Regions from separate parts of the Pseudoduganella sp. R-31 genome, predicted to be linked through region 2. Evidence: predicted binding sites of a transcription regulator. Region 2 holds the regulator's gene; the other holds the start of a gene.
What was found. Region 2 encodes FNR, which switches genes on or off when oxygen is low (the NO sensors DNR and NnrR bind a similar motif). Its sites were predicted from a motif close to TTGATNNNNATCAA; they were not measured.

Region 1 (7,135 bases), 1.3 Mb from region 2:
AGTCGACGCTTTGATCGGCGCCGGTCTCCTGCAGCTGAGGCAACTGCCGTTCTGCAAACGCCAAGGCCTCCTCCGGCTTTGCGGCATCCACCAGCGCATTCATCATCTCGCTGCTGATGCAACGGAAACACCCCCAGCTGCTGTCGATGCGGGCCAGGGTATCCTTGCACACCGCGATGCGGTCATTTGCATAGCCGGCGCCGTCCACATTCGCATAGCAGCAGGCGATGTCCTGCGTGGTGCAGACGCTTTGCGGGCAGTCGGCGGTTTCCGGCCGGTGCGCGAATTCGAATAGCGACACCGTGTCTTTCAGGGCTGCCTCGCCTTCCCTTCGCGTGCAGACGCGTGGATTGATCGTCCAGTGGCGAAAGTACACTTCGAGCCATGGCAGGCGCGCTGCCCGTGCGGCCGCCAGCGCTTCCGGCAGCGCAGCTTGCGCGAGTTCGAGCCTTCCCTCGCTCGCGTTGCTCGGGATCTCGTTAATGAGCTCCGCCAGACGGTAGTTGCCGGCCTCCTCGAGGTCGCGCTGCGTGTCGAAAACCCACTTCCAGATATCCATTTGATTCCTTGCTATTCAGTTGTTGCTTGAGACCGGGTCAATACCTGTACAAGCTGGCTGATGTCATGCAAGGCGCCGGTCAGGCCTTCCGTTGCAGGGAGCTTGCTCGTATCGCCGGCCATCATGACGATCTTCATCGAGCGCAGCAGCTTCAGCGCATGCAGGCAGCCGGCCGTTTCACCCTGTTCGCGATACGCGTTCAGCAGGCTGGTAATGGCCGGGTTTTCGAGGTTGATGTACAGCCGGGCCTTGATCTCGCCGTCAATATTGCTGGTGAACTGGCGCACCAGTTGCAGCGCCGATTGGGCGATGCGCTGGTCTAACTCGTCCGACTCCAGCCTTTCCTTCAATTCGGCATCCCGGTCCGGGACAACAACCAGCGGCAGGTGCGCGGGCATGAAGCGTGCAGGCACCAGCAGTTCGCCGTTGCCCAGGTGCCGTTTCAGCCACTCGGTGTGGTGGTCCGGCAGCTCGGCCTCGGCAAACAGCTGCCGGTTGCCTTTTTCGGTGCCGATTTCAACCAGCTTCCCGCCACACTGCTGCGCCCAGCGGCGCAGGAAGCTGTGTACGGCGTAGCGATCGCCTTTCACCACCGGGATATGCATGGCCCGGCACACCATGTCTTCGAAACCGCCGCTGTCGCCGAGGCTGACGTGGATCGGGCCATGCCCCTGCAGCTCCGACAAGGACAGGTCGCCACGCGACGTTGGAATACGCACTGCGTCCAACAGCAAGGTGAACAGATCATCATTGCACAGTGCCGCCGCCATCAGTGCCTCATTGTGACGGGTCAGTATGCGGCGCCATGCCGCCGGCTGTCCGGCCGCGATTTCGGCCAGCCCCTTCACCAGCGAATCGAGAAGGTCTGCCTGGGCGAATCCGTAATGGGCGTCGCGCTGCAGGTCTTCGCGGCTCGCAGTTGGCGTAAGGTCCTGTGACTCGATGACACCGCCAACAAAGCCCGCCCAGCGCGGCAGCAGGTCGCGGGCATCATCGTCAAGCAGCATGCCGCGCACGAATACCTTCAGGTTGCGGTTGTCGCTGCTGCTGTAAGTCGCGCCGTCCTGGATCCAGAGAATGCCGCGCACATCGCTGGCGGAGGTCTTCACCGGAATCGTGCAAATGGGTTCGAATTGCTGCTCGAACCGGGCCGCAAAGGCCAGGCTGCGCTTGCGCTGCTGCAGCGGGTGCTCCACTACATTGCCCTCCGCCTGGCGCCATGGCGGTGTAATTTCGTTGATGCGGACATCGCCGCAATAGACTGGCTCCGGGAGCAAGGCGCAGTAATGCCCCAGCAAGCGTTCCAGGCTGGACGCGCTGGCCAGGTAACGGTGCGCCGGGCGCAGCTTCAGCTCAATGCAGGTTCCGACAAGGCCGTCGTTCGGTACCGGTTCGACCGTGTAGGATTCTCCATTCTGCGACTGGTAGCGCCAGGCCTGGCCGGGCTCCTGGTAAGAAGTGGTCGTGACCGTGACCTGCTCAGCCACGACGAAAGCAGACAGGAATCCGAGGCCGAACATGCCGATCAGGGCATCGCTTTGCGTGCGCAAGGTGCGCGTGTAGCCCGCGCCGACGGTGGCGAGAAATGCGTGGATTTCATGTTCCGACAAGCCGGAACCGTTGTCGGTGATTCGCAGCACCCCATTGAGCTTGTCGCCGTCGAGCTTCAGCTTCCCGGTCTCCTGCCAATCCGGGCATTCGATGCGTCGGCGCGTGATGGAGTCGTGGGCATTCTGGATCAACTCCCGCACCGCCACCAGGGGCGTGGAATAGAGATGCTTGCCGAGGACCGACAGCAAGCCGCCAAGGTCAACGTTAGTTGCGTGTTGTTCTTTGATCATAGAAGAAAAAAAGGGCCGCCTATGCCAGCCCTTCAATCGTTGAAGCGTTGGCGCCTCGCAGAGGCCAGATCGTGAACATCATAGCTTGCGCAATGCAAGTAAAAACTCTCCAAATATCACGTAAGTATTGCCGTTCAACGCTGCGATTGCGGAATCGGACGTTTCAGCCATTTATTGAAAGCATCCAGGCCGGCCTCGAGTTCGGCCGAATACCGTTCCACCGAAGGCCGCCAGTTGAGTTTTGCTGCGGCGTCCAACATCATTGCGTGACTCTCGTCATGCAGCCATACACTGAGAATGACTCTTTCACGCACTTGGCCTGTGCCAAAGATGCCTTCGTCGTCAAGCTCCTTGATGGCAGCGAAGGCAGCCGCGAAGAAACGCTCACGCGACGCCTCGATCTCGCTTTCGTCACCGTCTGAGTATGGATCGGGCTCCAGAGCGCGAAGTTCATTCGTGAGCGGCATCATGTCGAGGCCCTCATCGAAGAATGGCGAGTCGCCGATGCTCCAACGCAGTGACTCGCGGTGCAGCTCAAAATTCGAGCCATAGTGTTCAGCGTAGTTGTCCGCGGCCGACTCGAGCCCCTGCTCAGAGCAAGCAACCGCGCCACAATAGGAAGCCGTGTCGGTGGTGTACAGCCCGAACGCATAGAAGTCGTCGTCGGGATAGCGGTCGCTTATGTGAGCTGCTCGTGTAATACTTGAACCGCCTTCATACATTCCTTCAATTCCCCTCCTATGCATTTTTTCCAGAGCAAAGCTGCGGCCGAAAGCTTCCGCTCCTGCAGCAAATCCAGGATGTTTTCTTGTTCATCCTCACCGAGTTTCTGGAATTGACGGACCTCAATCGCTCGCGGCTCGCCATGCCGGCCGGAAGGGTCACGACTCATGAGGCAGGAGTGCAGGTCATGGATCGGAAGCGCATTTTCGCCGGATTCCTGAAGACCGACGAACATCGTCAATCCAGACGGCTCTTCAAGCTCGAGTTCGTATGTCGGCCAGTCGATCAGGTTGGCTACACTGTAGATCATGTCTACCTGGGTCTCGCGGACGACATCCATCAAGTCGTCCATGTCGACGCCCTTGTCCAGGAGTCGCCTGACGGCATCGCCGCCAAGCACTGGCAACTTCGAGGGACTTGATTCGTCAATGACCAGGCTCCAGAGCCCGCGTTGCAGCAATTCAGATAGCAAGGTACGGGCGTCGTTCCCGGAGAGATCGTCGGCGATGGATTCAGCCTGCGCTTGTGAGACCCCGATGCGTTGAAGTTCTTCCGAAACTGCTCGATTCATTGTTCAAATGCCTGAATTGTGGGGAGCTTCGCAGCGTGGAGCATTGCGCAGCCCAACTTGAATCGCCGGTCGAGTTGACGATCTTGCAAATTCTATCACGATGCTGCGCACTCCATTTCCGGGCGTGACAGGCAATGGTTTAGCACGTTCGTTCTCGTTTTGATCCAGATCAAGGAAAGATCGCACTTCACTCCCTAAAGTGAAGCGCAATATCCGATCCCGGCCCAAAACGATGGAACCGCCCATGCCAGTTAGCTCCCACGCCCCACGCACAGCCTATGAACAGCTGGACCAGCAGGTGCATGCCAGCCTGGCCAGCGCCAGCTCCTCCTTGTCGATCGCATCCGCCTTGCTGGCGGCAACGGATTGGGCACTGCACCTTGCCGTCTCGCCCGGCAAGTGCGCCGAACTGGGACAGCTTGCCCTGCGCCAGTCCTGCGCCTTGGCGCGCTACACACTGGAAAGCGCGCGCGGTCACGCGCCAGCGCCGTTGGCAAGCGAACGGCGCTTCGCTGCGCCCGAGTGGCAGCAATGGCCGTTCAATACCTGGCACCAGGCCTTCCTGCAAACCGAACAATGGTGGAAGGCTGCCAGCAGCGATGTCTGGGGCGTATCGGAGCATCATCAGTCGCAAGTCGGCTTTGCAGCCCGCAACCTGCTCGATGTGTATTCGCCCGCCAACCAGTTCTGGACCAATCCGGAAGTACTGCGCGCCACCATCGAACAGGGCGGCTGCAACCTGGCGCGTGAGCAAGACCACCGGCTGGCTTCCCTGACCTTGCTGACCGCCCAGACCGACTTCACGGAGCCGGGCGAACTGGGCCTGTTCATCGACGACAGCCAGCTTGGCGTGCTGGAGGCGCAAATGCAGCAGCGCGGCGTGCTGCGTGCGGAACAAATGGCGGGCGCTTTCCAGCTGCTGCGCGCCAACGACTTGCTGTGGTCGCGCATGGTGCGCCGCTACCTGCTCGGCGAGGAAGAATTCCCCAACGACCTGATGGCCTGGAACGCGGACGCCACCCGCATGCCGGCGCGCATGCATTCGCAATACCTGCGCCGCCTGTTCCTCGACAACGACCTGGCCGCCGGCCGCTATTCCGTACAGGGCAAGCCGGTTGCGCTGGGCGACGTCGCGCTGCCGGCATTCATGGTGGCCACCCAGTCCGACCACGTGGCGCCCTGGCGTTCGGTCTACAAATTCCACGCGCTGAGCCGCGGTGAAATCACCTTCGTGCTGTGCAGTGGCGGGCATAACACCGGCATCGTGAGCCCACCCGGTTCGCCGCATCGCCAATACCAGATCCATACCCACGCGGCCAGTGCACACCACCTGTCGCCGGACGAATGGCTGGCCGTGGCGCGCCAGGAGCAAGGCTCGTGGTGGCCCGCCTGGCAAAGCTGGCTGGCCGCGCGTTCGGGGCCGCGCGTGGCGCCGCCGGCGCTGGCTCCGGCTGGAGCCGATGCGCCCGGCAACTACGTGATGGAGAAGTAAGATGCGCCTTTCACTGGACGGAAAAAAAGGACTGGTAGTCGGCATCGCCAACCGCGACAGCATTGCCTGGGGCTGCGCACGCGCATTGCGCGAGGCCGGGGCCACGCTGGCGATCACCTGGCTTAACGACAAGGCACGGCCGCACGTCGAACCGCTGGCGCAGGAACTGGATGCGCCGCTCCGCCTGCCGCTCGACGTGGAACAGCCGCAGCAGATGGAAGCCCTGTTCGATGCCATCGATTCCCAATGGGGCAAGCTCGACTTCGTCCTGCATTCAATCGCCTATGCGCCAGGCGCCGACCTGCAGGGACGCGTGGTGGACAGCTCGGCAGCCGGCTTTGCGCGCGCCATGGACATCTCCTGCCATTCATTCCTGCGCCTGGCGCGCCTGGCCGAACCGCTGATGAAGGACGGCGGCAGCCTGCTGACCATGAGCTACCTGGGGGCGGAGGAAGTGGTCGCCAGCTATGGCGTGATGGGCCCCGTCAAGGCTGCGCTGGAGTCGAGCGTACGCTACCTCGCCTCAGAGCTGGGCCCGCACGGCATCCGCGTCAACGCCGTCTCGCCCGGCCCGTTGGCTACACGTGCCGCTTCCGGCATCCCGGGCTTTGACGCCTTGCTGGCGAACGCGGAGCGCCGCGCGCCGCTACATCACAAGGTCACGGTGGACGACGTCGGTGCGCTATGCGCCTTCCTGGTCAGCGACGCCGCGCGCGCCATCACCGGCGACACGCTGTACGTCGACGCCGGCTACCACATCCTGGACTGAAGCTGCGATGCCACGACTTCCCTTCCGCTCCCTGCCGCTACTGCTGGCAGCCTCGCTCGGCGCCTGCACCAGCCTGGCGCCCGGCTACCAGCAGCCGGCGCTGCCAGTTCCTGCACAGTATCCACCGTTCGCACCAGCCGGCGGCGCGGCGCTGGAAAGCGACTGGCGCAACTTCTTCCGCGACCCGCAACTGCAGGCGCTGATCGCGCAAGCGCTGCAGGACAACCGCGACTTGCGCATCGCCGTCAGCCGCGTGGCGCAGGCGCGTGCCGCCTATGGCATTGAAGCGTCCGCCCAACTGCCGGCAGTGGCGGCCCAAGCCGGCGCCGATCGTTCGCGCGTGCCGGCCGACTTGAACCTCACACGCCGGCCGCTGCATGCCAGCCAATACCAGGCCGGAGTTGGCCTGGCGAGCTGGGAGTTCGATTTCTGGGGCCGCGTGCGCAACCTCAGCGAAGCAGCGCTGCAAGCCTACCTGGCGACCGACGCTGCGCGCAACGCCGCGCGCGCCAGCCTGGTCGGTCAGGTCGCCCTGGCCTACCTGGACCTGTGCGACACCGCGCAGCGCATAGCGCTGGCCGAGCGCACGCTGGCCAGCCGCCAGCAGACCTTCGACATGGTGGCACGCCGCGCGACATTGGGTTCTTCCTCGCAGCTGCAGCTGGCCCAGGTCGAAACCCTGCTGATCCAGGCACGCTCCCTGCTCTTGCAACTGCAACAGGAACGCGACACGCAGCAGCATGCGCTGGACCTGCTGGTCGGCGCCCCGGTCAAGCTGCCTGACGGCGGCGCCGAAATCTCCCTGGCCGCACCGGCCGCCGGCCTGCCATCCGACCTGCTGGCGCAGCGGCCCGACATCATCGCTGCCGAACACCGGCTGCGCGGCGCCAATGCCAGCATCGGCGCCGCCCGCGCCGCCTACTTTCCGCGCATTGCGCTGACCGGATCGCTGGGCAGCGCCAGCGCCGAACTCGACGGCCTGTTCGAGGGCGGCAGCCGCGCCTGGAATTTCGCTCCCGGCATCACCCTGCCCCTGTTCGACGGCAACCGCCGGCGCGACCAACTGAACCTGGCCGAAGCGCGCCGCGACGAAGCACTGGCCGCGTACGACAAGGCCGTGCAAGGCGCCTTCCGCGACGTGGCCGATGCGCTGTCGGCGCTGCACTGGCTGGCCGGCCAG
Region 2 (7,135 bases):
TGGACGATCAGCGAGCTGCCATGAACAGGGTAAGGGTCCTTATCGTCGAAGACGATATCGTTGACCGTATCGCCTGCCGCCGCGCCTTTGCGCAGGCGCCGGGCTTCAACTGCGAATTGCTGGAAGCGGAAAGTGGCCAGGAAGGCCTGGATATCGCCTTGCGCGAAGAGCCCGACTGCATCCTGCTCGATTATCACTTGCCCGACCTGACCGGGCTTGAATTCCTGGCACGTCTCGCGGCAGACCGCGGCGAACCCCAGCCAAATATCCCGGTGATGATGCTGACCGGCGCCGACAGTGCCACCGTTGCGGCGGAAGCGATGCGCCGCGGCGCGCGCGACTACCTGGTGAAGGACAACGACGGCCGCTACCTCGACTTCCTGGCGGGCGCCATCGACCGCCTGCTGCGCGAGCAGCGCCTGATCGACGAGAAACAACTGGCTGAACAGGTGCTGCGGCAGTCGCAGAAAGAGCTGCGTGAACTGGCCGCGTACCAGGAAAAACTGAAGGAACACGAACGCACCCGCATCGCCCAGGAAATCCATGATGAACTGGGCGGCCTGCTGACCGGCATCAAGGCCTATATCTCGGTCGCCATCGAGCGCGGCGGCGAGCAATCGGACCCACTGTTGAAGGATGCGGCCAAGCTGGCGCAAGATGCGATAGAGACCGTGCGCCGCGTGATTACCGACCTGCGTCCAAGCGTGTTGGACCAGCTGGGCATCTGGCCTGCGCTGGAATGGTATGCGGAACAGGTGGCGCAGCGCAGCGGCTTGCAATGCACCTGCAATATCACGCCGGAGGCGCAGGCGCTGGAGCTCGATGCGGAGCGCAGCACCATGTTGTTCCGCGTCGCGCAGGAAGCGCTGACCAACGTGGTGCGCCATGCCGAAGCGAGCGAGGCGCGCGTCATCGTGGATATTGACGGCGAAAACGTGGTGCTGCGGGTGGAAGACAATGGCAAGGGTATCGAAAGTGCCGGCTTGTCCGACCGGGAATCGTGGGGCTTGTTCGGCATGCACGAGCGCACGCGCCGCTTTGCCGGCGAACTGAATATCAGCGGCAAGGCCGGGCAGGGCACTACCCTGCAGCTGCGGCTGCCTTTGGAGGACAAGAATGGGTGACAAGATCACCGTTTTGCTGGTCGACGACCATGCGATTGCACGCAATGGCGTGCGCCTCATGCTGGGCACGGCGCCCGACATCAGCGTGGAGGGCGAGGCCGGCAACGCCGTCGAAGCGATGCAGCGCGTGGCCGAGCGCAGTTTCGACGTGGCGCTGGTGGACATCAAGATGCCGGGCAAGAATGGCCTGGACCTGTTGAAGACCCTGCGCAGCGAATGCCCGCGCATGGCGGTGCTGGTGCTGAGCACCTATTCCGAGGAAATTTACGCGGTGCGCGCGCTGAAATCGGGCGCCTCCGGCTACCTGACCAAGGATGCGCCGACGGCGACCCTGATCGAGGCCGTGCGCAAGGCTGCCTCGGGCGGCAAGCACGTGAGCCCGGCGTTGCTTGAAAAACTGGCAACCCTGGTCGGCGGCGGCCCGAGCGGCGACCACGAAGAGCTCTCCAACCGCGAACTGGAAGTTTTCAAACTGATTGCCCAGGGCGAGTCCCTGGTGCGCATAGGGGAAAAACTACATCTCAGTCCTAACACTGTGACAACCTATCGCAGCCGCATCCTCGAGAAAATGGGCATGTCCACGAATGCTGAGCTGACCCGCTATGCCCTCGAGCACGGGCTGATCTGAGCGGCTGTAGGGGAACCACTACAGCAACTACACAGGATGCTTGATACCGGGAAATGACGCCGGGCGCGATACTGCTTCCATCGAAAACAAGGAGCAGCAAAATGAGCCCGGTCATCCCAATCACCCCTGCAAACGCCACCAAATCCTGCGCACCAGTCGCAGCCAAATGCTCGCTGTGCAGCTTCAACCGCCTTTGCTTGCCACAGGGCCTGGCCGACGAAGATGTTGCTCGCCTTGACCAGATCATTTCCCGCCGCCGCCGCGTGAACCGCGACGAGCCGCTGTACAAGACCGGCGACAGCTTCCACAGCCTGTATGCCGTGCGCTTCGGCCACTTCAAGACCGTGCAGGTGAACCAGCGCGGCGAACAGACGATTGGCGGTTTCCACATGGCCGGCGACCTGCTGGGCATGGAAGCCATCGGCAATGGCCAGCATTCCTGCAATGCCGTGGCGCTGGAGGACAGTGAAGTCTGCGAGATCCCCTTCAACCGCCTGCAAGAGCTGGTGATGCAGATTCCCGGCTTGCTGCAGCAGTTCCACCGCACCATGAGCCGCGAAATCCAGCGCGAGCAGTCGGTGATGCTGTTCCTGAGCCATATGCGCGCCGAACAGCGGCTGGCCATGTTCCTGCTGAACCTCGCTGGCCGTTACGCCCAGCGCGGCTACTCTTCGACCAGCTTCCAGTTGCGCATGTCGCGTGAAGATATCGGCGGCTACCTGGGCCTGACCGTGGAAAGCGTCAGCCGCCAGCTGGCCCGCCTGCGCCAGGATGGCTCGATCGTCCTGAGCAACCGCGATCTGCGCATTACCGACCGCGCCAGGCTCGAGGCCATGTCGTCCGGCGGCATGGCGCAGGAACTCGCTGTCGCCTGACCGGCTTACCAGTTTTCTCACCTGTAGGGGGTGTATGGGGCAGCTCTTGCTGCCCCTTTTTTATTGCGCGAACACTTCTTTGGCGGCCATCAGGCCGTTGAGCGCAGCCGGAAAGCCGGCGTAGACGGCCATCTGCATGATGGTCTCCACGATCTCTTCGCGGCTGACGCCGACGTTGAGGGCGGCGTGGATGTGCACCTTGAGCTGGGGCGCAGCGTTGCCCATGGCGGTCAGCGCGGCCACCACAGCGATCTCGCGTGATTTCAGGTCAAGCCCCGGGCGCGAATAGATGTCGCCAAAGGGGAATTCGATCAGGTAGCGGGCGAAATCGGGCGCAATATCTTCCAGGCTTTGCACGACGCGGTCGCCGGCCTGGCCGTCGACTTCACGCAGTTTTGCGAGCCCGCGCTCGTAGCGGCTTTCGGTGTTCATTGGCATGTGCTCCATCGGTGGTTGGATTCGACGCCAGGGACTGCTCCAGGGAGCGGTAATACTCGATCTTGGCCTGCAATGATGCTGCAGATTGTTGCATCGCCTCGATTTCGGCGAGCACGTTCTGCATATGCTCTTCCAGCATCCGGCGCCGTTCCGGCACCGTCGAGTCCCCAGCGCCGCGAAGTTTTGCGAATGACTGCATTTTGCCGATTGGCATATGGGTCGTTCGCAGACGCAGCAGGAATTCGATCCAGGCAAGGTCCGAGGCCGCATAGCGCCGCCGGCCGCCCGCTGCACGATTGACCGGGGCAATCAGCCCGATGCGCTCGTAATAGCGGAGGGTGTAGGCTGTGAGGCCGGTACGTTTGGCGACTTCGTCAATGCTCAGGTGCGATTCCATGGGGTGATCGTAAAAGTTAGAGTGCACTCTAAGTCAAGCACTTTATTACTCTAACCGGGAAGCCGCAACTGCGAGCGCAAGGTCCATCGTGTTGATGTGGGCTTCGAGCCAGTCCGGCAGCGTGCGGATGATGTCGCGTGCCGTGGCTTCCTCGTCGTCCTTCAGCAGGCGCAGGGTGCGGGCGACCTTTTCCAGCAAGTAGCCATGGGCTGCGCGGTGGGCCTGGGCAGCCGGGTAGGCGATGCGCTCCATCAGGCTGTTTTCTTCGCGCAGGTGTTCCATGAATTCAGCTGCCAGGTCGCGGCAGGCTGCGTCAAAGGCGGGACGGGGCAGGCTTTCCATGGCGTCGAGCATGTCGAAGACGATGCGGTGCGACTGGTCGAGAACGGGAATGCCCAGTGCGAGGTCCGGCCCGAAGACGATGGAATCCATGGGGTTCTCCAGTAGTGTCGAACCGCAATTGTGCCGCTGGAAAAAATTCGGGCACATGATCCATGTCAATTTTCACTTTTGACAAAGTCTATGAAGGCGCGCAAGGGCGGCGGAACCAGCCGGCGCCCTGGGTAGTAGAGGAAAGGGCCCGTAAAGGATTGCCACCAGGGTTCCAGCACCGCTTCCAGGGCGCCATTGTCCAGGTGCGGGCGCAGCCAGTCTTCGAACAGATAGATGACCCCGCTTCCTGCCTTGGCCGCGTCGACGATCAGTTCAACGGCACCGGATGGCTCCACCAGCAAGGGGCCGTTGACATCGACTTTCACGGTTTCCCCATCGCGCCTGAATTCCCATGGCGGTACGGCGCGCCCGGCAAAGCGCATGCGCAAGCAATCGTGCTGGAGCAGTTGTTGCGGATGGTCGGGCCGCCCGCGTTTGTCGAGGTAGACAGGCGCGGCAGCGGCGGCAAAGCGCTGGACCCGTGGGCCGATGGGTACCGCGATCATGTCCTGCTCAAGGCGCTCGTCATAGCGAATGCCTGCGTCGCAGCCCGCGGCAAGCACGTCGACGAGGCCCTCTTCTGCGGCAATTTCCAGTTGTATGTCGGGATAGGCGGCCAGGAACGCCGGTACGATGGCCGGCAATACCAGTCGTGCTGCACTGATGGGGACGTTCAGCCTCAATCTGCCGGCTGGCCGGTCGCGCAAGCCGTTCACTTCGGCGAGGGCGGCATCGACTTCTGACAGGGCGGGCTGGAGGCGCGCCAGCAGGCGCTTGCCCGCTTCAGTGGAGGTGACGCTGCGCGTGGTGCGGTTCAGCAGCCGCACTCCCAACTGGGCTTCCAGGCGGCGCACCGCTTCGCTGAGACCGGATGCGCTGACGCCCATCGCACGCGCGCCATCGCGAAAGCCTTGGGCGCGTGCAACGGCAATGAAAGCATTCAGGTCGGCAAGATCGACGCGCATTGTGCAAATTTTCGTACGGGCTGTTTTGATTATACCGGCTTATCGAACGGTCGATTCGCTTCTAGACTGGGAACCTCATTGAAAAGGAGCTCTACCATGTCCCAGCAACCATCCACTTACTGCCTCGGAGACCTGATCGTCAATCGCATGGGTTACGGCGCCATGCGCCTTTCAGGGCCGCATGTTTTCGGGCCGCCGGCCGATACAGCAGGCGCATTGAAGGTCTTGCGCACGGCGGTTGAATCCGGTGTCGATCACATCGACACCAGCGATTTCTACGGCCCGCACGTAACCAACCAATTGATCCGCGAAGCCTTGCGCCCCTACCGCGATGGCCTGGTGATTGCCACGAAAATTGGCGCCCGGCGCGGCGCCGATTCTTCCTGGCTGCCGGCTTGTTCGCCTGCTGAACTGGAACAGGCCGTGCATGACAACTTGCGCAACCTGGGGCTCGACAAACTGGATGTCGTCAATTTGCGCCTGATGATCGATCCGATGCAGCCGGCTGAGGGCTCGATCGAAGAGCCGCTTGCCGCGCTGGCCGAGCTGCAGCGCAAAGGCCTGGTACGCCACATCGGCTTGAGCAACGTGACCCATGCCCAGGTAGCCGAGGGCCGGCGGATGTGCGAGATCGTGTGCGTGCAAAACCAGTACAACCTGGCCCACCGCAATGACGACGCCTTGATTGATGAACTGGCACGCGATGGTATCGCCTACGTGCCGTTCTTCCCCTTGGGCGGGTTCTCGCCGCTGCAGTCGTCTACCTTGTCGCGTGTCGCCGCCCGCTTGGGCGCGTCCCCGAACCAGGTGGCCCTGGCTTGGCTGCTGTACCGGTCGCCGAATGTGCTGTTGATTCCGGGGACCACCTCGATTGCCCACCTCAAGGAGAACCTTGCCGCGCAGGCGCTCGATTTGCCCGGCGAGGTCCTGGCGGAACTGGATGGCATGGCGCGCTAGCGGCGCGCTTAGAGGAATCGATCGAGGATCTTCTTGCTGTGCTTATCCAGCGCGAACTGGTCGCGGATCAGGAAGTGGATGCCGTGGCTGTCCGACACCAGCAAGGAAACGCTGCCGATGCGGCGAATATCTTCTTCGCCGCGCAGCACGAAGGTGGTATCGCCGCGGTCGGTTTCGACGCTCCAGGTGGAAGGGCAGGCATAGCTGCCCACGTCCACGATACGCTGGATGACCGGCATGAATTCACGGCCGGCCAGTTCTTCGCGCACAATGTCCGCCAGTTGCGGCGACAGGTCGGAAATACGATCCAGCCAGGCCACTTCCTTGCCGTCGGTGTTTACCAGCGACAGGCCTTCATCCGGCGCCTGGATGGGAAACGCGCGTACCGGCGACACGCCTTCATGCAGCACGCCGTTGGCGTCGATCAGGTTCAGCTTACCGAAGCTGTCCCGGCTCAAAGTAAAATTAATCATCTTCACGGCTCTTTGCCTTGTCATCCATGTCTGTATCGACGTTACGTGCCTGCGCCTGGTAGAGGCGGTAGTAGGCGCCTTCCCTGGCCATCAGTTCTTCATGAGGGCCTTCTTCGACGACCTTGCCGCGGTCCATCACCACCAGGCGGTTCGCGCGTTGCAGCGTTGAGAGACGGTGCGCAATGGCAATCGTGGTGCGGCCGGCGACGAGGTTGTCCAGCGCCTTCTGGATTTCTTTTTCCGTTTCCGAGTCCACCGATGCAGTCGCTTCGTCGAGGATCAGGATGCGTGGATCGATCAGCAGCGCGCGCGCAATCGAAATACGCTGGCGTTCACCGCCCGACAGGCCCTGGCCGCGCTCGCCCACCATCGAATCGTAACCCTGCGGCAGGCGCAGGATGAAGTCGTGGGCGTGCGCTGCGCGGGCGGCCTTCATGATTTCTTCGCGGGTGGCTTCCGGCTTGCCGTAGGCGATGTTTTCCGCAATGGTGCCGAAGAACAGGAATGGCTCCTGCAGCACCAGGCCGATATTGCGGCGGTAGTCCGACACCGCGTAGTTGCGGATATCGACGCCGTCCAGCAGGATCGCGCCTTCCGCCACGTCGTAGAAGCGGCAGATCAGGTTGACCAGGGTCGACTTGCCGGAGCCGGAATGGCCCACCAGGCCAATCATTTCGCCGGCCTTGATCTCGAGGTTCACCCCGCGGTTGACGGCGCGGTTACCGTAGCGGAAGCCCACTTCGCGCAGCGTGATGTCGCCGCGGACCTTCTCGACCTTCACCGGCTGCACCGGATCGGGCACGCTCGACACGTGGTCCAGGATGTCGAAGATGCGCTTGGCGGCCG

Region 1: ACN9MY_RS22455 (PHA/PHB synthase family protein) is a predicted target of FNR. The motif match lies at 3,854-3,867, and genes of this name have one in related genera.

What each region holds. Positions count from the first base shown of each region.
Region 1 covers NZ_CP183986.1:4,949,808-4,956,942, forward strand. Annotated here, with positions in the region: gene ACN9MY_RS22435 (hypothetical protein) at 1-559, opposite strand, end outside; gene ACN9MY_RS22440 (ATP-binding protein) at 571-2,400, opposite strand; gene ACN9MY_RS22445 (DUF4303 domain-containing protein) at 2,535-3,122, opposite strand; gene ACN9MY_RS22450 (hypothetical protein) at 3,080-3,694, opposite strand; gene ACN9MY_RS22455 (PHA/PHB synthase family protein) at 3,939-5,186, shown strand; gene fabI (enoyl-ACP reductase FabI) at 5,188-5,955, shown strand; gene ACN9MY_RS22465 (efflux transporter outer membrane subunit) at 5,963-7,135, shown strand, end outside.
Region 2 covers NZ_CP183986.1:3,619,533-3,626,667, forward strand. Annotated here, with positions in the region: gene ACN9MY_RS16520 (response regulator) at 1-24, shown strand, start outside; gene ACN9MY_RS16525 (response regulator) at 21-1,124, shown strand; gene ACN9MY_RS16530 (response regulator) at 1,117-1,752, shown strand; gene fnr (fumarate/nitrate reduction transcriptional regulator Fnr) at 1,854-2,627, shown strand; gene ACN9MY_RS16540 (carboxymuconolactone decarboxylase family protein) at 2,688-3,059, opposite strand; gene ACN9MY_RS16545 (MerR family transcriptional regulator) at 3,013-3,462, opposite strand; gene ACN9MY_RS16550 (bacteriohemerythrin) at 3,508-3,894, opposite strand; gene ACN9MY_RS16555 (LysR substrate-binding domain-containing protein) at 3,960-4,859, opposite strand; gene ACN9MY_RS16560 (aldo/keto reductase family oxidoreductase) at 4,956-5,816, shown strand; gene ACN9MY_RS16565 (DUF1854 domain-containing protein) at 5,825-6,289, opposite strand; gene ACN9MY_RS16570 (ABC transporter ATP-binding protein) at 6,282-7,135, opposite strand, start outside.